3 regions of the Streptomyces sp. NPDC096339 genome follow, and region 3 is predicted to be linked to each of the others. Evidence: riboswitches for the same ligand, from Rfam matches in the RefSeq annotation. Region 3 holds a riboswitch; each other region holds the start of a gene.
What was found. Region 3 has a riboswitch for thiamine pyrophosphate ahead of ACIQ5Y_RS19820 (thiamine ABC transporter substrate binding subunit). Riboswitches for the same ligand answer to the same signal wherever they lie in the genome.
Positions count from the first base shown of each region.

Region 1 (7,765 bases), on a different contig from region 3:
TGGCGCGGACGTCACCGTGATGCGCCCCGACGACCCCGCCACCCGGCCCGACGCGGACCACGAGGCGGTCACCGTGAGCGCCGTGTGCGGCCCCCGGGTCCCCGGGGACGGAGAACTCCTGGAACTCGCCGAGAAGGCCGTTCCAGGGCTGCGGGAGCGCCTGCTGTGGCAGGAGGTGCGCACCCCTGCCGACATCGAGGCGGCCACGGGCGCGGCCGGCGGCTCGGTGCCGGCGCCCGCCCTCGCGGGGGCCGGGGGCCGGCTGCTCTACCCGGCCAATGCCACGGCCGTGCCCGGCCTGTACCTGGCGGGCGGCTGGGCGCACCCGGGCGGTGGGCTGCCGCACGCCGGGATGACCGGGGCCCTGGTGGCCGGGCTGATCGTGGAGGGCGCGGAGTTCCGCGGCTCCCAGTAGGCCACTGGGCCGCGCTGTCCGTCAGTAGCGGTACTGCTCGTACTCGCCGGTGCCCTGGGAGGGGTACGGGTAGCCCTGCTGCTGGTCCTCCGCCGGGTACGGCTGCCCGTACGCGTCGGTGGTCCGCTGCTGCGGGACCCAGACCCCACCGGGCGGCGTGTCCATGGAGTACTGCTGCTGCGTCTGGTCGCCGTACGGGGCGTAGCCGGCGGCGTACGGGTCCACGCCGGGCGGCACCGACCCGCCGGTGCCGATGTACGGGTCCGAGTAGGCGGCGTACACCTGCTGCTCGCCCCCCGCATAGCCGTTGGAGTAGTCGTAGCCGCCCTGGCCGCCCTGGGACTGCGAGGGGTCGTAGTACGCGGCGTACTGGTGGGCGTCCTGCTCGGCCGTGGTGAACGGCGAGGCGAAGGCCGCCGTCTGCGCGGCGTCGTGGGCGGGCGCGAAGCTCTGGATCCCGTAGGACCCGGTGTCCTCGGGCACCGGCTCCGGGCTGTAGACCTCCGGGGCCTCGGGCCGGTCCTGGCTGTCGCCCCGGCCGTCGCCCTGACCCTCGTACTCCAGGCCGGTGACCTCGAGGGAGGGTTCCTGCTTCACCGGAGCGCCGGAGCGGCGCCGCCTGGTCTGCCGTACGGGTTCCCCGCCGCGGCGCAGCGCCCAGCCGGCCTCGAACCCCTTGCGGAAGGAGAGCGTGACGAGGGTCTGGCCCAAGGCGAACATGGCCGCGCCCGCGCCGATGACCAGCACCGACGGCAGCACCACCCCGGCGACCACGCCGAGGAACCCTGCGAAGGCGAGCAGGCGCCAGCGGAGCCGGGCCTTGTACTGCATCAGGACCTCGGCGAGCAACCACAGCGCGACGATGCCGAACGCGATGTAGAGGACCGTCATTCCCATGCGTGGCCCCTCTCGGTACGGCCGCCCATGGCGTACGGCCGATCAGGCCCGCTGGTGCAGGCCCAGGTTCTCGTAGATTTCGAGAGTCGCCGTGGAATTGTTCAGCGTGATGAAGTGCAGTCCCGGTACACCCTCGGACAGCAGCCGCGCGCAGAACCCCGTGGCGAACTCGATGCCAATGGAGCGTACAGCGGCCGCGTCGTCCTTGACCGCGAGCATGCGCTCTTTCACGTCCGCAGGGAAGACCGCGTTGCTGAGTTGGGGCAGTCGGTCGAGCTGCTTGATGCCCACAACAGGCATGATCTCGGGGATGATCGGGGTCTCGCAGCCCGCCTTTTCGACGCTGTCGCGCAGCCGCAGATAATTCTCCGGGTCGAAGAACATCTGGGTGATGGCGTAGTCGGCGCCGGCGCGGCACTTGTCCACGAAGTGCCGGATGTCCGTGTCCCAGTCCACCGAACGCGGGTGCATCTCGGGGAAGGCCGCGACGCCGACGCAGAAGTCCCCCGACTCCTTGACGAGTCGGACGAGGTCCGCGGCGTAGTGCACGCCCTCGGGGTGCGCCACCCACTCGCCCATCGGGTCGCCCGGCGGGTCTCCGCGCAGGACGAGCATGTTGCGGATGCCGGCGTCGGCGAACTGGCCGATGACGTGGCGCAGCTCGGCGATCGAGTGGTCGACCGCCGTGAGGTGCGCGACGGGGGTCAGGGTGGTGTCCGAGGCGATCTGCTCGGTGGCCCGGACGGTGCCGCCGCGGGTGGAGCCGCCGGCTCCGTAGGTCACGGAGACGAAGCTGGGGGCCACCGCCTCGACCCGGCGCAGCGCGTTCCAGAGGTTGCGTTCGCCCTTCTCGGTCTTCGGAGCCCAGAACTCGAAGGAGTACGAGCGCCCGGACGCGAGAAGGTCGCGGACCGTGTGTGCACGGTCCGACCAGGTGGAAGCGGTACCAAAGGCCATACGGGCAGGTTAGACGCGGCTCGGCACAGCCCGAAGTGGTGTCCGTCTTTTGGACACCTTTTTGGACACCCCGCGACGGCTACCCCAGGCGGGCCCGTACGCGCTTGGCCAGCTCGGCGGCGGCCGCGCCCGGGTCGGAGGCCTCCGTGATGGCGCGGACGACCACCACGCGGGTGGCTCCGGCGTCCAGCACCTCGTCCAGGTTCGAGGCGTCGATGCCGCCGATGGCGAACCAGGGCCGGTCCTGCTCCAGCGAGGCCGCGTACCGGACGAGCCCGAGGCCCGGGGCGTAGCGGCCGGGCTTGGTGGGGGTGGGCCAGCAGGGGCCGGTGCAGAAGTAGTCCACGCCGGGCTCGGCGACGGCCGCGTCGACCTCGGACTCCGCGTGGCAGGAACGGCCGATCAGCACGCCTTCGCCGAGGATGGCGCGGGCGGCGGGGACGGGGATGTCGCCCTGGCCGAGGTGCAGGACGTCGGAGCCGATGGCGTGGGCGACGTCGGCTCGGTCGTTCACGGCGAGGAGCTTGCCGTGACGGCGGGCGGCGTCGGCGAACACCCGGAGGTGCTCGAGCTCCTCTCCGGCCTCCATGCCCTTGTCCCGGAGCTGGACGATGTCCACGCCTCCGGCGAGCACGGCGTCCAGGAACTCGGGGAGGTCACCCTGCTTCTTCCGGGCGTCCGTGCACAGGTAGAGCCGGGCGTCGGACAGCTGCTGCATGGGTGTACCCCCCGTGATGGAGCGCGGTGTACGGGCGCGGGGCCCGCACACCGCGGTGGTTCAGATGGATCGGATGGATCTGCCGAATCGGTCGGATGGGCCGGATGGGCCGGATCGGCTGAATCGGCTCAGAGGGCGAGCGCCTGAGCCCGGCGCTTGACCTCCGTGCCGCGATTCTCGCTCAGCGCCTGCGCGGGGGTGCCGGGCAGGGTCGGATCCGGGGTGAACATCCACTCCAGGATCTCCTCGTCGGAGAAGCCGTCGTCGCGGAGCACCGTCAGCAGGCCGACCAGGCCCTTGACGACCTTGTCGCCGTCGATGAAGGGCGCGGGCACCTGGAGGGAGCGGTTCTCGCCGCGGCGCACGGCGACCAGCTGACCTTCCTTGACCATCTGGCGGACCCGGGTCACCTCGATGTCGAGCATCTCCGCGATGTCGGGGAGGTACAGCCAGGAGGGGACAAGGGCATCGATCTTTGCGTCAATCTCGGTCACACCCCAAGCCTGCCATCTCGGCTCCGCCGCCGGTACCTGACCCACCCCGTCCGGGTACCCAGGGCCCGACCCGGGCCCCGCGCCTCAAACGCCGGCGGGGCTGGATTTCCCAGCCCGTCCGGCGTTTGAGGACCGGGGTCCGGGGCGGAGCCCCCGGAAACGGAGAAAGGGCGGGGCGGGGAGCGGCTCCGCGCTGCGACCCCCACCCCCCGCCCGGCCGGTCACACGGCTAGGCGGTGGCCGACTTCAGCGCAACCCCGGGGTCGGAGACCTTCGCGGGATCCACCGGCACCCCCGTCTCGATCAGCCGCCGCCCCTGCGCAAGATCCCGCGGCCTCCCCACCGCGAGCACCGCGACCAGCGCCCCGCCCCGCAGCCAGCACACCGACCACGCCGCCCCGGCCGGGTCACCGCGCCACAGCAGCTCGTCCGCCCCGCCGTGGTGCCCGGCGTACTGCACGAAGCGCCCGAACTGCTCCGACCAGAAGTACGGGACCGGGTCGTACACCTCACCCGTCTCACCGCCACCCGCCAGGATGTTCGCCGCGACCGCCCTCGGCCCCTGCAGCGCGTTGTCCCAGTGGTGCACCAGCAGCCGCGCCCCGTAGCGCCCCGAGGGGAACGACGCGCAATCGCCGACCGCGTAGACCCCCGGCAGGGAGGTACGCAGGTACTCGTCGGCCGTGACCGACCCGTCCGCCCCGAGTTCCACCCCGGTCCCGGCCAGCCACCCGGTGGCGGGGCGCGCCCCGATGCCCACCACGACCGCCCCGGCCGGCAGCTCACGGCCGTCGGCCAGCAGCACCCGGCCCGCCTCGACCCCGGCGACCCTCGCCCCGGTGACCAGTTCGGCGCCGGCCTCCGCGTACCAGCGCCCCATCGGCGCGGCGACCTCCTCGGGCAGCGCGCCCGCCAGCACCCGGTCGGCGGCCTCGACCACCGTCACCGCGCAGCCCGCCTCCCGGGCCGCGGTGGCGAACTCGGCGCCGATCCAGCCCGCCCCGACGACCACGACCGAGGAGGCCTCGGCCAGGACCGGCCGCAGCCGGGCCGCGTCGTCGAGGGTGCGCAGCAGGTGCACGCCCGGGACGCCGTCGGTACCCGGCAGGGTCAGCGGCTCGGCTCCGGTGGCCAGCACGAGGACCTCGTACGGGACCGGTCCCGCCTCGGTGTCCAGTTCCCGTTCGGCGGCACGCAGCCCCGTGACCTCGGTGCCGAGCCTGAGCTCGATGCCGAGCCCCTCGAAGTCCACGTCGAAGGCGGAGTCCTCGGCCTTGCCGAGCAGGACCGCCTTGGAGAGCGGGGGCCGGTCGTAGGGCTGGTGCGGTTCGGCGCCCAGCAGGGTCACGGGGCCGGTGTAACCCTGCTCCCGCAGGGCCACCGCGGTCTGCACACCGGCCATTCCGGCGCCGACGATCACGACGCCGCTCTGATTCTTCTCCGTCTGATCACTCACCCGGACACCCTAATCATCTGACGATCCGTCAGGAATAGGTGCCGCCTTACCCGCCGTCGACGGCCGGGTTAGTCTGGCCACTGTACCTATCGCGGGAGTCCGGCGCACCGGGCTGAGAGGGAGGCTGGACGGCCTCCGACCGTACGAACCTGATCCGGGTCATGCCGGCGAAGGGAGGGGCTGGACGCCCATGCATTCATCTCGGAACCGAACAGGACCCGAAACGGGATCCGACGTCCTCGTCATCGGCGGCGGCATCATCGGCCTGGTCACCGCCTGGCGGGCCGCCGAGCGCGGCCTGCGCACCGTGCTCGCCGACCCGGCCCCCGGCGGCGGCGCCGCCCAGGTCGCGGCCGGCATGCTCGCCCCCGTCACCGAACTGCACTACGGCGAGGAGTCCCTGCTGGGCCTCGGCCTCGCCTCCGCCGAGCGCTATCCGCAGTTCGCCGCCGAGCTCGCCGAAGCCTCCGGCGGCATGGACATCGGCTACCGCGCCTGCGGCACCCTCGCCGTCGCCCTCGACTCCGACGACCGCCTCCACCTGCGGGAACTCCACGCCCTGCAGCGCCGCTGCGGCCTGGAGTCCGAGTGGCTCACCGGCCGCGAGTGCCGCCGCCTGGAGCCCATGCTGGCCCCCGGGGTCCGCGGCGGCCTGCGCGTGGACGGCGACCACCAGGTCGACCCGCGCCGGCTCGCGGCCGCCCTGCTGGCAGCCTGCGAGCGGGCCGGGGTGATCATCCACCGGGCGAACGCGGAACGGCTCGTGGTCACCGCCGACCGCGCGGCCGGCGCCGTGCTCGACGACGGTACGGAGCTGCGCGCGGACCAGGTGGTCTTGGCCGCGGGCTCGCTCAGCTGCAAGCTGCCCGGCGTACCGCCGGAGGCGGCCGTACCCGTCCGGCCGGTCAAGGGCCAGGTCCTGCGGCTCTCCGTACCGCCGGCGTACGCGCCGTTCCTCTCCCGGACCGTTCGGGCCGTCGTACGCGGCAGCCACGTCTACCTGGTGCCGCGCGAGAACGGGGAACTCGTCCTCGGCGCCACCAGCGAGGAACTCGGCTGGGACACCACCGTCACCGCCGGAGGGGTCTACGAACTCCTCCGCGACGCCCACGAGCTCGTGCCCGGCATCACCGAACTCCCCCTGGTCGAGATCAAGGCAGGCCTGCGCCCCGGCTCCCCCGACAACGCCCCGCTGCTCGGCCCCACCGAGCTGCCGGGCCTGCACCTGGCCACCGGCCACTACCGCAACGGCGTCCTGCTCACCCCCCTCACCGGCGACGTACTCGCGGGGCTGCTGACCACCGGTGAACTCCCGCCGATCGCCCGCCCCTTCTCCCCCCGCCGGTTCTCCGCCGCACGTCAGGAGTCCTTCGCATGACCATCTCCGTCAACGGCGAGCCGCGCGAGATCGCGGCCGGCACCACGCTCGACTCGGTGGTCGCAACCCTGACCACCGCCCCCTCCGGCGTCGCCGCCGCCCTCAACGAGACCGTCGTCCCGCGCGGCCAGTGGCCAGCCACCGCGCTGGGCGACGGGGACCGCGTCGAGATCCTGACCGCGGTCCAGGGAGGCTGACGCACCATGGCAGACGACCTCTTCACCCTCGGCGACCGGACCTTCTCCTCCCGCCTGATCATGGGCACGGGCGGGGCCCCGAGCCTGGACGTCCTGGAGCGCGCCCTGGTCGCGTCCGGCACCGAACTCACCACGGTCGCGATGCGCCGCCTCGACCCGACGGTCCAGGGCTCCGTCCTCTCCGTCCTCTCGAAGCTCGACATCGCGGTCCTCCCCAACACCGCGGGCTGCTTCACGGCGGGCGAGGCCGTCCTGACGGCTCGCCTCGCACGGGAAGCGCTGGGCACCGACTGGATCAAGCTGGAGGTCGTCGCGGACGAGCGAACCCTCCTCCCGGACGGCATCGAGCTCCTCGACGCGGCCGAGATCCTGGTCGACGAGGGCTTCACCGTCCTCCCGTACACCAACGACGACCCGGTGCTGGCCCGCAAGCTGGAGGACGTGGGCTGCGCGGCGATCATGCCGCTCGGCTCCCCGATCGGCTCCGGCATGGGCATCCGCAACCCGCACAACTTCGAGCTGATCACCGAACGGGCGGGAGTCCCGGTCATCCTCGACGCCGGGGCCGGCACGGCCTCGGACGTGGCCCTCGCGATGGAACTCGGCTGCGCGGCGGTCATGCTCGCCTCGGCGGTGACGCGTGCGCAGGAGCCGGTCTTGATGGCGGCCGCCATGCGGGACGCCGTCTCGGCGGGCCGCCTCGCCCACCGCGCGGGCCGCATCCCCCAACGCCGCTTCGCGGAAGCCTCGTCCCCCACGGAGGGGCGGGCCGCCCTGGACCCGGAGCGGCCGGCGTTCTGAGGGGGTGGGGGCGGGGGGTACGGGTCCACGCTCGTGCGGGACTTCACCCCCCTCGACCCCCACGCCGGCGCGGCGGCTGCCCACCCGCCCATTCGGGTGCGGGTGGGGTGGGGCGGTGCCCCGCCCGGTCGGAGGTGAAAAGGGTTGGGGGTTTCCCGTCAGTCCCATCGTCCTTCCGCGTCGGGCCGGCCTGTCAAGGGCGCTCCTCCTTCGTCGTCGCGTCGCTGCGCGATCGCCTTCGGCGACCCTTGACAGGCCGTCCCGCCACGGAAAGACAAGGACTGCCGGGAACCCCCCAAAGGAACGGGCCGGGCCAGAGATTCCAACACGGGCCGACCGGAATGCCCGACCCGGTCGAGGTGGGGCAGACCCCTCCTCGGGCTTACCTAGTCCACCGGGCAGACGGCCACACCCCCCGAAACCGCCACCACAAGAGCCTGAGCGGGAGGAAG
Region 1 is NZ_JBIWFI010000030.1:35,035-42,799, reverse strand. It holds gene ACIQ5Y_RS29585 (phytoene desaturase family protein) at 1-415, shown strand, start outside; gene ACIQ5Y_RS29580 (hypothetical protein) at 437-1,312, opposite strand; gene metF (methylenetetrahydrofolate reductase [NAD(P)H]) at 1,355-2,269, opposite strand; gene thiE (thiamine phosphate synthase) at 2,349-2,987, opposite strand; gene ACIQ5Y_RS29565 (Rv2175c family DNA-binding protein) at 3,116-3,481, opposite strand; gene ACIQ5Y_RS29560 (NAD(P)/FAD-dependent oxidoreductase) at 3,711-4,937, opposite strand; TPP riboswitch at 5,019-5,130, shown strand; gene thiO (glycine oxidase ThiO) at 5,128-6,315, shown strand; gene thiS (sulfur carrier protein ThiS) at 6,312-6,512, shown strand; gene ACIQ5Y_RS29545 (thiazole synthase) at 6,519-7,313, shown strand.
Region 1: another riboswitch for thiamine pyrophosphate. It lies ahead of thiO (glycine oxidase ThiO); the one in region 3 lies ahead of ACIQ5Y_RS19820 (thiamine ABC transporter substrate binding subunit).

Region 2 (7,765 bases), on a different contig from region 3:
GCTATGCCTGCACCACCTGAAACACCGGCCACACCTGAAACACAGGAAAATGCCGGCGTCCGCTGACCGACGGACGACACCGGCCGACCACGAGGAACGGATCGGTGTGCCGACGCTCCGAGCGCCACGGCCCATCGGCTTTCACGGGCGCCGCCGCACGCGATCCGACCACCCGCGTCCGCCCGATGCCCTCCGTTCCCGTTCCTCGGGAACCACCTTTCACCGCTTGCGCCGCCGGCCCCGGCCGCCACGGACCGGCCCCGAGGCCGGCGAGGCGGCCGGGGACCCCGGCCGGTCGGCCGAAACGACCAGCGCGGCCAGTGCGGTGGTCACCGGGACCGAGGCCACGAGCCCGATCGATCCCACGAGGGTCCGTACGATCTCCTCCGCGACCAGCTCGCTGTTGGCCACGGATCCCATGCTGCTGTTCGCGATCGAGAACAACAGCAGAAGCGGCAGGGCGGCGCCCGCGTAGGCCAGTACGAGCGTGTTGACCACCGACGCGATGTGGTCGCGGCCGATCCGGATCGCCGCCCGGTAGAGCCCGCGCGGGCCCATCGACGGGTCGGCCTGATGGAGTTCCCAGACCGCCGAGGTCTGGGTGACCGTCACGTCGTCGAGCACGCCCAGGGATCCGATGATCACACCCGCGAGCAGCAAACCGCTCATGTCGATCTGCGGGTAGAGCCCGTGGATCAGCCCGGTGTTGTCATCGGTGTTGCCGGTGAGGAAGGCCCAGTCGATGAACACCGAGCCCAGCAGCCCGATCAGCAGCAGCGAGACCAGCGTGCCGAGTACGGCGACCGAGGTGCGGGCCGTCAGTCCGTGGCACATGTACAGGGCGATCAGCATGATGGCGCTCGCCCCGATGACCGCGACGAGCAGCGGATTCGATCCCTGGAGGATGGCCGGCAGGATGAAGAGGGTCAGCACGCCGAAGCTGACGGCCAACGCGATCAGGGCGAACACCCCGCGCATCCGCCCGACGGCCACGACCGCGAGGGCGAAGATGCCGGCCAGCAGCGCCATCGGGAACTTGCGGTTGACGTCGATCACGGAGTACTGGAGGTCGCGCGGGGCGTCCGGAGCGTAGGCCACGACCACCTCCTGGCCCTTCTCCAACTGCCGCGGCGCACCGGGCTGGACGACCTCCACGAAGGTGCGCCCCTTCTCCGGACCCGTGCCGACCTCGACCGTGGCGCGTCTGCACTCCCCCGTCTGCGCGGCCTGGGCCTCGCGCCCCTCGGGGGTGGACGCATCGCCCGTCGGAGGCACCTGCGAGGCGTTCACGGATTTGCAGTCGACACGCTCCAGCGAGACGACCGTGGCCTGCTGGGTCTGCCGGTCGAAACCGACCCCCGTGCGCTCGTGGGCGGGGGCTCCGCCCGGCCAGAGCACCGCCATGCCGATGAAAACGGCGGCGGCGAAGGGGATCAGTACGGCGGCGATGACCCTGCGCAAGTGCTTCGAGCCCGGGGCCGCCGGGCCGTGGCCATGACCATGACCATGGCCGTGTCCGTCGTGGCCATGACCGTGTCCGTGGCCGGGCGCATGACCGGAGGCATGCCCCGGACCAGTGCGCCCGTGGCCGGTGTGGTCATGGGGCTCGGTGGGCTTCGTGGGGGGGTGCGGCGAAGACGTCACCGGCAGATCATCGCAAGAGATGAGGGGGGCCCACTGTTCAGCACGCCATGGATGGCGCTAGCGTGGGGGCTACTTTGCACAACGCGGGAGCTCGGAGCACCGGGCTGAGAGGGCGCTGATCACCGTACGCACATCACAGATGTGTACGGGAAGAGGCTGCGTCGACCGCCGAACCTGTTACCGGGTAATGCCGGCGTAGGGAGATCAGGTCTCATGACCATTCAGGACGACGCACGCACGCCTGCCGTCAGCCAGGACAACGACGGCCAGACCGAGCGCCAGCCCGGCTGGCACAAGGGATACCTGGCGGGCTCCCGCCCCGACATCCGGGTGCCGGTCCGCCAGGTCCACCTCACCAACGGCAAGGACGTGACGCTCTACGACACGTCCGGTCCGTACACCGACCCCCAGATCGAGACCGACGTCCGCCGCGGCCTGCCCCCGCTGCGCGAGAACTGGATCATCGGTCGCGGCGACACCGAGGAGTACGCGGGCCGCCCCGTGCGCCCCGAGGACGACGGCATCAAGCACACCTCGCCGCGCGGTGGCCTCAAGAACCTCGACGCGGTCTTCCCGGGCCGCCCGCGCCAGCCCCGCCGGGGCCGCGGAGGCGCCGCCGTCACGCAGCTCGCGTACGCCCGCCGGGGCGAGATCACCCCGGAGATGGAGTACGTCGCGATCCGCGAGAACGTCTCCCCCGAGGTCGTGCGCGAGGAGATCGCCGCAGGTCGCGCGGTGCTTCCGGCCAACGTGAACCACCCCGAGATCGAGCCGATGATCATCGGCAAGCGGTTCCTGGTCAAGGTCAACGCCAACATCGGCAACTCCGCCGTCACCTCCTCCATCGAGGAGGAGGTCGACAAGATGACCTGGGCGACCAAGTGGGGCGCCGACACGGTCATGGACCTCTCCACGGGCCGCAACATCCACACCACCCGCGAGTGGGTCCTGCGCAACTCTCCCGTGCCGATCGGCACCGTGCCGCTCTACCAGGCGCTGGAGAAGGTCGACGGCCGTGCCGAGGACCTGACCTGGGAGATCTACAAGGACACGGTCATCGAGCAGGCCGAGCAGGGCGTCGACTACATGACGGTCCACGCCGGCGTGCTGCTCCCGTACGTCCCGCTGACCGCCCGCCGCAAGACCGGCATCGTCTCCCGCGGCGGCTCGATCATGGCCGCGTGGTGCCTGGCGCACCACAAGGAGAACTTCCTCTACACGAACTTCGAGGAGCTCTGCGAGATCCTCGCGACGTACGACGTCACGTACTCGCTGGGCGACGGCCTGCGCCCCGGTTCCATCGCGGACGCCAACGACGCGGCGCAGTTCGCGGAGCTGAAGACGCTGGGCGAGCTGAACACGATCGCCAAGCGGCACAACGTCCAGACCATGATCGAGGGCCCGGGCCACGTCCCGATGCACAAGATCAAGGAGAACATCGACCTCCAGCAGGAGATCTGCGAGGAGGCGCCGTTCTACACGCTCGGCCCGCTGACCACGGACGTCGCGCCCGCGTACGACCACATCACCTCGGGCATCGGCGCCGCGATGATCGCCTGGTGGGGCACCGCGATGCTCTGCTACGTGACGCCCAAGGAGCACCTGGGCCTGCCCAACCGCGACGACGTGAAGACCGGCGTCATCACGTACAAGATCGCCGCGCACGCCGCCGACCTGGCCAAGGGCCACCCGGGCGCCCAGGAGTGGGACGACGCCCTGTCGGACGCGCGGTTCGAGTTCCGCTGGGAGGACCAGTTCAACCTGGCCCTCGACCCGGACACGGCCCGCGAGTTCCACGACGAGACCCTCCCGGCCGAGCCGGCCAAGACCGCGCACTTCTGCTCCATGTGCGGTCCGAAGTTCTGCTCGATGAAGATCTCGCAGGACATCCGCCGTGAGCACGGCGGTGACCTGAAGGCCGATGAGATCGAGGCGGGCATGGCGGAGAAGTCCGCCGAGTTCGCGGCCTCGGGCAACCGCGTGTACCTGCCGCTGGCGGACTGACGCATCTGAACGGACCCGGCCCGCGACCTCATGGGGGGAGTCGCGGGCCGGTGTCGTTACCGCTGTGTGCCAGGTGCTCTCAGGCCGGCGGTTCCAGCGTGTGTCCGCGCCTCTGGTCCCGTATCAGAACCCGGCCAGCCTGCGGAGCTCCGGTCCGAACCCGCTGATCTCGAAGACGGTCGGCCTCCTTTTCAGAGCCTCCCGCAGATCCTGGCTCACCGCGCTCACCGCTTCACGGCTCACCCGGCATCGAAGCCACTCGACCTTGCGCGTGTGCGTCGCCTCCGGGTCGATGTCGAGCCGATGCTCGTATCGCCCGCGGACTTGCCCGATGGAGTAGCTCGTACCGCGTGCGTGGGACATGACGACCATGTCTCCGACCTGCATGCCATCGATGAACGTCCACAACTGACGCGCCCAACCACGGGCCCTTCCGACGTGGCTTTCGCCGACCTCGGCCCGTATCTCCTCGGGCCGGGCGCGCAGCTCCGCTTCCATCGCAGAGGGGGACCGGCAGCTCCCGAGGTCCCCCACCCATGATGCGTTGAACGCGACGATGCCCTGCTCCAGCATGAGTTCCGCCCGCTTGCCACCCTCACCGGCCCGCACCATCCACGCAGTCTGCATGACGATCCTTTCGTAACCTCGGGTAACACCGTTCTCGCGCCTGCCGAGGGTACTAAGAGGTCGTTGTTCGTCCGGGAGCTGTGCGCCGCGGCGCGGTCAGGCGGGGACCTGGGTGGCCAGGCCGAGCTTGCGGCGGGCGAATTCGAGGTTCGCGAGGACCCGGTCGTGCTCGGTCAGGGGCAGCTTCCCCTCCTCAAGGAGACGTTGGCAGCACTCCAGTGACTCCTGGTACTCGCCCACCCAGTAGGAGGCCACCGCGAGTTCGTCGAGCGCGCGCCATTCGTGCCAGGCGAACTCGACGAACAGGATGTCGTCCGGGGCCGGGATCCGTACCGCCTGCCGCGCGAACGTGTAGGCGAGGGGCCAGCGGCTTTCGAGGCGGCAGAGGCGGGCGAGCTCGCCGAGGGCTTCGGCGCGGGAGGGGCGGCTCTCGTACGCGCGCAGGAACCGGTCCATCACCTCGGCGCCCGGCCGCTTGAGGCCGGCCGCGAGCCGCGCGGCGTAGAGCCGGCCGCAGTAGGTCTCCTCGGCCCAGCCGCCCATGGCCACCCGGTGGTCGTAGGCGGCCAGGGACTTCTCCGGCTCTCCCGCGTCGCGCCAGCTCTGGGCCAGGTAGAAGGCGTACCGGGTGTTGTCGGGTTCCTTCGCGAGGCCTTCGGTGAGGACTTCGGCGTCGCGCAGGTACTTCGCCCGCTGGCCGCCTTCCCGTAGCCGGGCCCCGCCGCCGACGGAGAGGATGTTGAAGCCCTCGATCACCTCGCGGCCGTAGTCGGTGCCGCATTCGATGTACTCGTGGAGCACGCCCACGTATCGCCAGGGCAGCCGGGTGGCCACCAGGGCCGGCCGCCAGTGGACGATCGGGCCGTCGTGCAGCGCGACCTGGTACGCGTCGAGCGTCAGGTCCGGCATGCGGAACCCGGGCTCGATCTGCATCTCGTCGTCGCCGTCGATGAAGAGGAGGTAGTCGGCGGCGGTGCGGGCGAGCTCGATCGCCTCGGTGCGGCTTCCGTCGAAACCCTTCCACGGGCGCTCGTACAGAGTGCCGGGCAGGTCGCCGAAGCAGTCCCGGATGACGTCCTGGGTACCGTCCGTGGAGCCCGTGTCGACGATCACCCAGGTGTCGATCAGTGGGCGCACCGACTCCAGGCACTTCCGGATCGTCGGTGCCTCGTTCTTGACGATCATGTTCAGACAGATGGTCGGCTTCACCGCAAACACCCTCTCGTCGGCCGGGTCGCGGGCGACGTTAGGGATTCCGCCCGCCGAGGGGGTGGCGGCACGCCGGTGGCGATATCACGGGATGGTCGCTTTCGCATCCGTTCGTGGGGGTCTGGTAGGCCGATCTGTTGATGTGCGGCACGAAATGCTCAAGATGTCCCGGTTCATACCCGTAACTTCCCAGGGAAGATCGAACTCGCGGCCGGGGCATCACCCGTTCCGGCGCGCATTTCCGTTCCGAAGGAGCGCTGCACATGAGTCGTGAGCACCGGACCAAGTCGCCGCTTGGTCCCGTCCCCCGCAGTCGGGCTTGGATGGCTGGGGGTGCGCTGGCCTCACTCTCCCTCGTGCTCGTCAGCATGGCGACCCCCGTCGTAGCCATGGTCCAGCCGGCCGTCCCGGCCGTGACCGCCGCTGCCCCGGCAGGCGGTGGAGGCGACGACTGCAAGCCGGAAGACGGCCGGCCTCCGCACGACAAGCCGCTGCACGCCCAGCTGCTGGACAAGTACCTGGGTGGCGGTGACCACGAGGTCTGGGGCGGCGACGACGGCCACGGCAAGGACGACAAGTGCAAGCCCGCCGGTGCCACGGGCCCGACCGGTCCGACCGGTCCGAAGGGTGACACGGGCCCCACCGGGCCTGCCGGCTCGGGTGGGACCGGCTCCACCGGCCCGACCGGCCCGAAGGGTGACACGGGTGACACGGGTCCGACGGGTCCGGCCGGTGCGACGGGCGCCACGGGCCTCCAGGGTCCGACGGGTCCGGCCGGTTCGGGCGGTACGGGTTCGGTGGGTCCGACCGGTCCGGCCGGTGCGACCGGTCCCAAGGGCGACACGGGTGACACGGGTCCGACGGGTCCGGCCGGTGCGACGGGTCCGGGTGGTGAGGGCTCTGTCGGTCCGACGGGTCCGGAGGGTCCGACCGGCCCCCAGGGCGAGCCGGGCGAGACGGGCGCGACCGGCGCCCAGGGCCCCACGGGCCCGGCCGGTGCGACGGGCCCGGCCGGTGCGACCGGCCCGGCGCAGTGCCGCTCCATCGACGCCATCACGGACCAGAGCAGCCGCGAGTTCAAGGGAGTCATCCCGGGAGACGGGAACACCTACGTCGGCGTCCGTGACACGACCGGCCAGTCCCCCCTCACCTGGACCTGGTACGACCTCTCCGTGAACACCGGCTACCCGGAGGACGCCTGCGGCGTCGCCGTCACCCAGCAGGCCAACGACATCTTGGTCGAGGTGGTGACCGAGGGAGGTTTCGTCTACCAGACGGTCTGCGGCGTGGACACGGGCAACGGGCAGGACCCGACCCAGCTTGTCTGCGACCAAGCCTGGACCCCGGCGGACCCGCAGCCCACGGGCAACGAGCCCCCCACCGCGCGCAGGTCGCTGGCCCCTGACACGTTCAACCACCGTCCGAAGGCCATGAAGTAGCGGCACCCGCCGCCGAAGTCCCCGGACTCGTGAAGTCCGGTGACGTGTGAACCCCGGCCGGGGGTCCCTTCTGGGGCCCCCGGTCAGGTGTTTTCAGGGGCTGAGCAGGGCGATCGACCAGGCGGCCATTGGAGGTGCGTCGCTGGGCCGATCCGCTGATATGACCGCGAGGCGTCCCGGTCCTTGAGACCGCGATCCGCACGATGGCCGAGGTGACCGACACGGTTCATCACAGATCGTCAGGATTCGAGAAGGAGCGGCGTACATGAGCCCCGAGAACAAGACCAGGTCAACCCTCGGCCCCCTGCCCAGGCGCAGCCGCCTGGTGACCGGTGGAACCCTCGCATCGCTTGCCCTGGTTTTGATGGGAGTCGCGGGCCCCGCGTCCGCCATGGGACCGACCGCCCAGGCGGCCGGTCCTGTCAGAGCGGCGACCCCGGCGGGTGGGGACTACTGCCCCGACCACCACAAGCCGAACCACAAGCCGAGGGCGCTGGAGGACGCCGACGGGGCGCGGGGAGCGGACTTCCTCGCCGACGGCCCCCGCGGTGACGACAAGTGCGACAAGGGCAAGCGGGGCCCGACCGGCCCGACGGGTCCGACCGGGCCCAAGGGCGACACGGGTGACACCGGTCCGACCGGCCCGAAGGGCGACACGGGTGACACCGGTCCGACCGGCCCGAAGGGCGACACGGGTGACACCGGTCCGACCGGCCCCGCGGGCGGGACCGGCACCCAGGGTCCGACCGGCCCCGCGGGTGCGACCGGCCCCCAGGGTCCGACCGGCCCCGAGGGTCCGGCCGTGTGCAGTGACGTCGACGCCTGGAGGCCCAGCAACGCCA
Region 2 is NZ_JBIWFI010000002.1:486,902-494,666, forward strand. It holds gene ACIQ5Y_RS05630 (YibE/F family protein) at 220-1,461, opposite strand; TPP riboswitch at 1,718-1,863, shown strand; gene thiC (phosphomethylpyrimidine synthase ThiC) at 1,858-3,648, shown strand; gene ACIQ5Y_RS05640 (restriction endonuclease) at 3,772-4,275, opposite strand; gene ACIQ5Y_RS05645 (glycosyltransferase) at 4,372-5,484, opposite strand; gene ACIQ5Y_RS05650 (hypothetical protein) at 5,841-6,923, shown strand; gene ACIQ5Y_RS05655 (hypothetical protein) at 7,189-7,765, shown strand, end outside.
Region 2: another riboswitch for thiamine pyrophosphate. It lies ahead of thiC (phosphomethylpyrimidine synthase ThiC); the one in region 3 lies ahead of ACIQ5Y_RS19820 (thiamine ABC transporter substrate binding subunit).

Region 3 (7,765 bases):
GTCCACGACCGCGCGCTCACCGAAGCGGACCGACACCCCTTCCAGCTGAAGCAGTGTCATCAGAACTCTCCGGAGGTCTTGTCGGGGCGCAGCCGCTCCAGCACCAGCAGGGACACCGCGCACACCAGCATCAGAATCGTGCTCAGGGCCATCGCCTGCCCGTAGTTCAGCTCACCGGCCCGCCCCAGCAGCCGTGCCACGGCAACCGGCAGCGTCGGATGGTCCGGCCGCGCGATGAACACGGTCGCCCCGAACTCCCCCAGCGAGACCGCGAAGGCGAACCCGGCCGCGATCAGCAGAGCCCTGCGCACCAGCGGCAGGTCCACCTCCCGCCACGCCCGCAGGGGCGACGCGCCGAGCACCGCGGCCGCCTCCCGGAGCCGCCCGTCGACGGCGCGCAGCACGGGCAGCATCGTCCGTACGACGAACGGCACGCCGACGAGGGCCTGCGCGAGCGGTACCAGGATCCACGAGGTCCGCAGGTCCAGCGGCGGCTCGTCCAGGGTGATGAGGAAACCGAAGCCCACCGTCACGGCGGACACCCCGAGCGGGACCATCAGCAGCGCGTCGAAGCCGCGTACGAAGCGACCTCCGCGCCGGGTCAGCGCCGCGGCCGCGAGCCCCCCGATGGCCAGGGCGATCGCGGTGGCGGCGAGGGCGTACTGGAGGGAGTTCCAGATCGCCTCCAGCGGCGCCACCAGGAACGTCCCGCCACCGGCGCCCACGTCCTGGAGTGCCCGGTAGAAGCCGAACCCGTATCCGCCGGGCGCGTCGAAGGAGCGTTCCACCAGCACCGCGAGCGGCGCCACGATCAGCAGCGCCACCGTCAGCAGCACCCCGCCGAGCAGGGACCGCTGCGCCCAGCCGCGCGGCCGGTGCGCGGTCCGGGCCGGATCGACCAGCCGCAGCGCGGTCTCCCGCTTGCGCACGGTCCAGGCATGGATGCCGAGGATCGCGGCGAGCGCGGCGAACTGCACCATGGTCAGCACGGCGGCCGTGGACAGGTCCAGGAGCTGCGCCGTCTGCCGGTAGACCTCCACCTCCAGCGTGGAGTACGAGGGCCCGCCGAGGATCAGCACGACGCCGAAGGAGCTGAAGGTGAACAGGAACACCATCAGCGCGGCGGCGGCCACCGCGGGGGCCAGCGCCGGCAGCGTCACCCGCCGCCAAGCGGCGAACCGCCCGGCACCGAGCACCCTGGCGGCCTCCTCCTGGCGCGGGTCCAGCTGGGCCCAGAGCCCGCCGACGGTGCGTACGACGACCGCGTAGTTGAAGAAGACGTGCGCGAGGAGGATCGCCCAGACCGTGGTGTCGAGGCGGACCCCCACCAGCTCGTCCAGCAGCCCGCCCCGGCCGACCAGCGCGAGGAAGGCGGTGCCGACGACCACGGTGGGCAGCACGAACGGAATGGTCACCAGGGCCCGCAGCAGCTGCTTGCCGGGGAACTCGAAGCGCGCGAAGACGTAGGCCGCCGGGAGTGCGATCACCAGGGTGAGCGCGGTGGAGGCGAGGGCCTGCCACGTGGTGAACCAGAGCACGCCGGCGATGTCGGGCCGGGTGATCACCTCGGCGATCCGGCCGAACTGCCAGCCGGTGTCGGTCTTGAGGCCGCGCCCGAGGATCGCGGCGACGGGGTAGGCGAAGAACAGCCCGAAGAAGGCCAGGGGTACGACCATCAGCGCGAGCCGCACCGCCGTGGCCCGGCCGGACTCGCGGACGGGCCGCCTCACGGACCCGGCCGGGACCGGCGCGGCGCCTTCCGGCGCCGCGACCGCTCCCTCGGTACCGCTTACTTCACGACGAGCGCGGTCCATGCCGAGACCCACTGCTCACGGTTCTTGGCGATGGTCTCCGGGGCCACGTTCTCGGGCTTCTCGACCACCACGCCGTGCTTGGTGAACAGCTCCGGCAGGGAGGCGTCCTTCGTCACGGGGTTCACGAACATCTGGAGCGGCATGTCCTCCTGGAACTTCTTGCTGATCAGGAAGTCCACGAGCGCCTTGCCGCCCTCGGTGTTCTTCGCGCCCTTCAGCAGGCCCGCGAACTCGACCTGGCGGAAGCAGGTGCCGGTGGCGACGCCCGTCGGGGCCTCGGCCGGCTGCGGCTCGCCGTACAGCACCTCGACCGGCGGGCTCGTGGCGTAGGAGACGACCAGCGGGCGGTCGCCCTTGGCCTTCTTGCCGCCCGCGGAGCCGGAGAAGCGCTCGTTGTAGGCCTGCTCCCAGCCGTCGACGACCTCGACGCCGTTGGCCTTCAGCTTGCTCCAGTAGTCCTTCCAACCGTCCTCGCCGTACTTGCCGACGGAGGCGAGCAGGAAGCCGAGGCCGGGCGACGAGGTCGCGGCGTTCTCGGTGACCAGCAGGTTCTTGTACTCCGGCTTGACCAGGTCGTCCAGGGTCTGCGGCGGGGCGATCTTCTTGTCGGCGAAGTAGGCCTTGTCGTAGTTGACGCAGATGTCGCCGGAGTCGATCGGGGTGACCCGGTGCTGCTTGTCGAGCACGTACTCGGGCTTCACGTCGGCCAGGCCCTTGGCCTCGTACGGGGTGAAGATGCCGTTGTCGAGGGCGCGCGAGAGCAGGGTGTTGTCCACACCGAAGAAGACGTCGCCGCGCGGGGAGCCCTTGGTGAGGATCTCCTGGTTCAGCGCCGCGCCCGCGTCCCCGGACTTCAGCACCTTGACCGTGTAGCCGCTCTGCTGCTCGAACTCCTTGAGGACCGCCTCGGTCACGTTGAAGGAGTCGTGGGTGACGAGCGTGACGGTCTTGGACTTCGGGCTCTCGGTGCCGCCCGCGCTCTTGTCCTTGGCGTCGCCGCCGCCGCAGGCACTGAGCGTGGTGACGCCCAGCGCGGCCGCGAGCGCGGCGCCCGCGATCTTCTTGGTGGTGCTCACTGGTGATTCCTCCTGGGATGACCAGGAGAAGACGCGGCCCTGCCCGGCGCTCTGTGGGAGCGGACGCCGGGCAGGGCGCAACAGCTTGAGTGGTGACCGAACTTCCTACCCCGAATGACCGGGGCGAGGTTCAGAGGGTCTGCGGATGACGGATACCGCACTCTCAGCGCTGTGGCGCTCCCCTGTCGGAATATGAAATTGGTTCGGCCACAGGGTACCCCGTGGCCGAACATGATCGATCAGGACCGGAATCTAGCGCTCCGAGGCGGCGAGCTGGCCGCACGCGCCGTCGATCTCCTGGCCGCGGGTGTCCCGTACGGTCACCGGCACGCCGTGGCGGGCGATCGCGTCGACGAAGGCCCTCTCGTCCTCGGGCCGCGAGGCGGTCCACTTGGAGCCGGGCGTCGGGTTCAGCGGGATCAGGTTGACGTGGACGCGCTTGCCCTTGAGCAGGCGGCCCAGGAGGTCGCCGCGCCAGGCCTGGTCGTTGATGTCGCGGATCAGCGCGTACTCGATCGAGACGCGGCGGCCGGACTTCTCGGCGTACTCCCAGGCGGCGTCGAGGACCTCGCGGACCTTCCAGCGGGTGTTCACCGGGACCAGGGTGTCGCGCAGCTCGTCGTCGGGCGCGTGCAGCGAGACGGCGAGGCGGCACTTGAAGCCCTCGTCGGCGAAGCGCAGCATGGCCGGGACCAGGCCGACGGTGGAGACGGTGATCCCGCGCTGGGACAGGCCCAGACCGTCGGGCTCGGGGTCGGTGAGACGTCGGATGGCACCGACGACGCGGTTGTAGTTCGCGAGGGGCTCGCCCATGCCCATGAAGACGATGTTCGACAGCCGGGCCGGGCCGCCCGGGACCTCGCCGTCGCGCAGGGCGCGCATGCCGTCGACGATCTGGTGCACGATCTCGGCGGTGGACAGGTTGCGGTCCAGACCGGCCTGGCCGGTGGCGCAGAACGGGCAGTTCATGCCGCAGCCGGCCTGCGAGGAGATGCACATGGTGACCCGGTCGGGGTAGCGCATCAGCACGGACTCGACGAGCGTGCCGTCATGCAGCTTCCACAGGGTCTTGCGGGTGGTGTCGTCGTCGCAGGAGATGTGCCGGACGACGTTCATCAGCTCGGGCAGCAGCTCCTGCTGGAGCTTCTCGCGGGAGGCGGCCGGGATGTCGGTCCACTCGGCGGGGTCGTGCGCGTACCGGGCGAAGTAGTGCTGGGAGAGCTGCTTGGCCCGGAAGGGCTTCTCACCGATGGCGGCGACCGCCTCGCGGCGCTCGGCGGGGGTCATGTCGGCGAGGTGCCGCGGAGGCTTCTTGGCTCCACGGGGCGCGACGAAGGTGAGCTCTCCCGGAACGGGGCGGGCCATGATCGGATACTCCTCGATGGGGCGAGGTCCGGGCGCGCGACTCCGCCGGTGCGGAGCGGACCGCGGCTCGACAGGAGCCGGGAGACCTCTCACGGGCCGTCCCCGCAGACGCGGAACGGCAAAGGCGCGCCACTCGCGAGTGACGCGCCTTTTAGGATAACCCGCTCCGCGGGGGCCGACCGAGGTCGGCAGCGTCCGCGGTCGGCCGGAGACGGCCGAGGCCTTCGGTTGCGGCCCGGATTTCAGCCGGTGCCCACGAACGCCGCCAGCAGCAGCCACACCACCGGGGCCGTCGGCAGCAGGGAGTCGAGGCGGTCCATGATCCCGCCGTGCCCCGGGAGCAGGGTGCCCATGTCCTTGATGCCGAGGTCCCGCTTGATCATCGACTCGCCCAGGTCGCCCAGCGTGGCGCTGACCGCGACCGCGAGGCCCAGCAGCAGGCCCTGCCACCAGGCACCGCCGTCGATCAGGAACTCCATGCACAGGGCGCCCGCCGCCATGGCGAAGGCCACCGCGCCGAAGAGCCCCTCGCGGGTCTTGCCGGGGCTGATGCGCGGCGCGAGCTTCGTCTTGCCGAAGCGCCAGCCCACCGCGTAGGCCCCGGTGTCGCTGACCACGGTCAGTACGAGGAAGGTCACCACGCGCTGCGGTCCGTCGTCGGCGGTCAGCAGCATCGTGACGAAGGTGGCGAGGAACGGCACGTAGAACGCCGCGAAGACACCCGCGGTGACGTCCTTGAGGTAGTCCTCGGGCGGCTCGGTCATCCGCCATACGAGCACCGCGAGGGCGGTGAGGGCCATCGCGACCCAGGCCCCCTCGGCACCGCGGACGTATCCGGCGATGACCATGGCCGCGCCGCCCACCGCGAGCGGGACGAGAGGGGCCTTGATGCCCTTCTTCTCCTGCAGCCGGGAGGTGAGCTCCCACAGACCCACGACGACCGCGACGACGACGACGCCGACGAAGACCGCCTTGACGATGAACAGCGAAGCGAAGATCACCGCGCCGAGGCCGACGCCGACCCCTATGGCGGCGCGCAGGTCCCGCCCCGCGCGCTTCTTCTGCGGCGGGGGCGAGGGGTTCTGCGGTGCCTGCGAAGGCGGGGGCGGGGGGCTGGGCATGGGCTCCTGCGGCGGCGTCTCGTCGCGGAAGAGGGGGCCGCCGTCCGCGGCGGCCCCCCGATCGCGTGCTTCCCGGTCGTCGAAGTCACGGCCGGCGGCATCGGGCACGATGGGCATGGGCCGAGTGTGCGGGCCCACCTGCGCATCGTATGCGGGACCCGCCGGAACCGGCTCCGGCTGCCAGGAAGAGTCGTTCATCAGACTTCGAGGAGCTCGGCTTCCTTGTGCTTGAGGAGCTCGTCCACCTGCGCGACGTACTTCGCGGTGGTGTCGTCGAGCTCCTTCTCCGCGCGGCGCACCTCGTCCTCGCCGGCTTCCTTGTCCTTGACGAGCTTGTCGAGGGCGTCCTTCGCCTTGCGGCGCACGGAGCGGATCGAGACCTTGGAGTCCTCGGCCTTGTTCTTGGCGACCTTGATGTACTCCTTGCGGCGGTCCTGCGTCAGCTCGGGGAAGGTCACCCGGATGATGTTGCCGTCGTTGCTCGGGTTGACACCGAGGTCGGAGTCGCGGATGGCCTGCTCGATGTTGCGCAGCGCGCTCTTGTCGAACGGGGTCACGATCGCCATGCGCGGCTCGGGCACCGAGAAGGAGGCGAGCTGGTTGATGGGCGTGATGGCGCCGTAGTAGTCCGCCACGATCTTGTTGAACATCGCCGGGTGCGCACGGCCGGTGCGAATCGCGGCGAAGTCCTCCTTGGCGACGACGACGGCCTTCTCCATCTTCTCCTCGGCCTCGAGGAGGATTTCTTCGATCACCACGTGCTCCTGCATGTCTTGATTGGATGGTTCAGGCGGGCGGGACGGGCGGGACCCGGCAGGGCCCGGCCCGGCGGCGGACTGCTCAGGCCCGGGTTCCCTGGTCGCTGACAAGCGTGCCGATCTTCTCACCCTTGACGGCGCGCGCGATATTGCCCTCGGCGAGCAGTTCGAAGACGAGGATGGGCAGCTTGTTGTCGCGGCACAGCGTGATCGCCGTGGCGTCGGCGACCTTGAGGTCGCGGGAGAGGACCTCGCCGTACTCCAGTGCGTCGAACTTCACCGCGTCCGGGTTCTTCTTGGGGTCGGAGTCGTAGACCCCGTCGACGCCGTTCTTGCCCATGAGCAGGGCCTCGGCGTCGATCTCCAGGGCGCGCTGGGCGGCCGTGGTGTCGGTGGAGAAGTACGGCATGCCCATGCCGGCGCCGAAGATTACGACGCGACCCTTCTCCAGGTGGCGCACGGCGCGCAGCGGGATGTACGGCTCCGCGACCTGGCCCATGGTGATGGCGGTCTGTACGCGGGAGTCGATGCCCTCCTTCTCCAGGAAGTCCTGGAGGGCGAGGCAGTTCATGACCGTGCCGAGCATGCCCATGTAGTCGGACCGCGCCCGGTCCATGCCGCGCTGCTGGAGCTCGGCGCCGCGGAAGAAGTTGCCGCCGCCGATCACGACGGCGATCTCCGCGCCGTCGCGGACCACCGCGGCGATCTCACGCGCGATGGCGTGGACGACGTCGGGGTCGACGCCGAGTCCTCCGCCACCGGAGAAGGCTTCGCCGGACAGCTTCAGCATGAAGCGGCGACCCTTCTTCTCCTGGTCGCTCTTGTCGTCGGATGCGGTGTGGGGGTCCACGCCCTGATTCATGGAGATCTCCTCGTGCACATACGAAGAAGGCCATTGCCGGTGGGTCCTTGCGGTTCCCTCTACGGCAATGGCCTCCTCGTCAGATCTGCGGTCGTCCTGCGCGAACGCGGACGACTGCCTCAGACCCTACCGGGGTCCGGTGTCCGTCGCGTACGGACGGACTCAGATGCCGACCTTGATGCGGGTGAAGCGCTTCAGGGTGACACCGGCCTCGTCCAGAACCTTCTGCACGGACTTCTTGTTGTCCAGGGCGTAGGCCTGGCCGAGCAGCGTGGCGTCCTTGAAGAAGCCGTTGACGCGACCCTCGACGATCTTCGCGATGGCAGCCTCGGGCTTGCCCTCCGCGCGGGTGACCTCTTCGGCGATGCGGCGCTCGGACTCGACCTTGTCGGCCGGGACGTCCTCGGCGGACAGCCACTGCGGGGCGAACGCGGCGATGTGCTGCGCGACGCCGCGGGCGACCTCGGCGTTCTCCTTGTCGAGCTCGACCAGGACGCCGATCTGGAACGGCAGGTCGGGCATCGTGCGGTGCATGTACGCCGACACGTAACCGCCGGTGAACTGCGCGAAGCGGTCCAGGACGATCTTCTCGCCGAGGTTGGCGTTGGCCTCGTCGACGAAAGCGGTGACGGTCTTGCCGGGCTCGATCTCGGAGGCGAGCAGCGCCTCGATGTCGGCCGGGGAGGTGGCGGCGACGTGCGCGGCCAGCTGGTTGGCGACGGCCAGGAACTTCTCGCCCTTGGCGACGAAGTCGGTCTCGCACTTCAGC
Region 3 is NZ_JBIWFI010000014.1:71,930-79,694, reverse strand. It holds gene ACIQ5Y_RS19830 (ABC transporter ATP-binding protein) at 1-60, opposite strand, end outside; gene ACIQ5Y_RS19825 (ABC transporter permease) at 60-1,676, opposite strand; gene ACIQ5Y_RS19820 (thiamine ABC transporter substrate binding subunit) at 1,790-2,890, opposite strand; TPP riboswitch at 2,975-3,084, opposite strand; gene rlmN (23S rRNA (adenine(2503)-C(2))-methyltransferase RlmN) at 3,143-4,255, opposite strand; gene ACIQ5Y_RS19810 (phosphatidate cytidylyltransferase) at 4,498-5,574, opposite strand; gene frr (ribosome recycling factor) at 5,574-6,131, opposite strand; gene pyrH (UMP kinase) at 6,217-6,996, opposite strand; gene tsf (translation elongation factor Ts) at 7,159-7,765, opposite strand, start outside.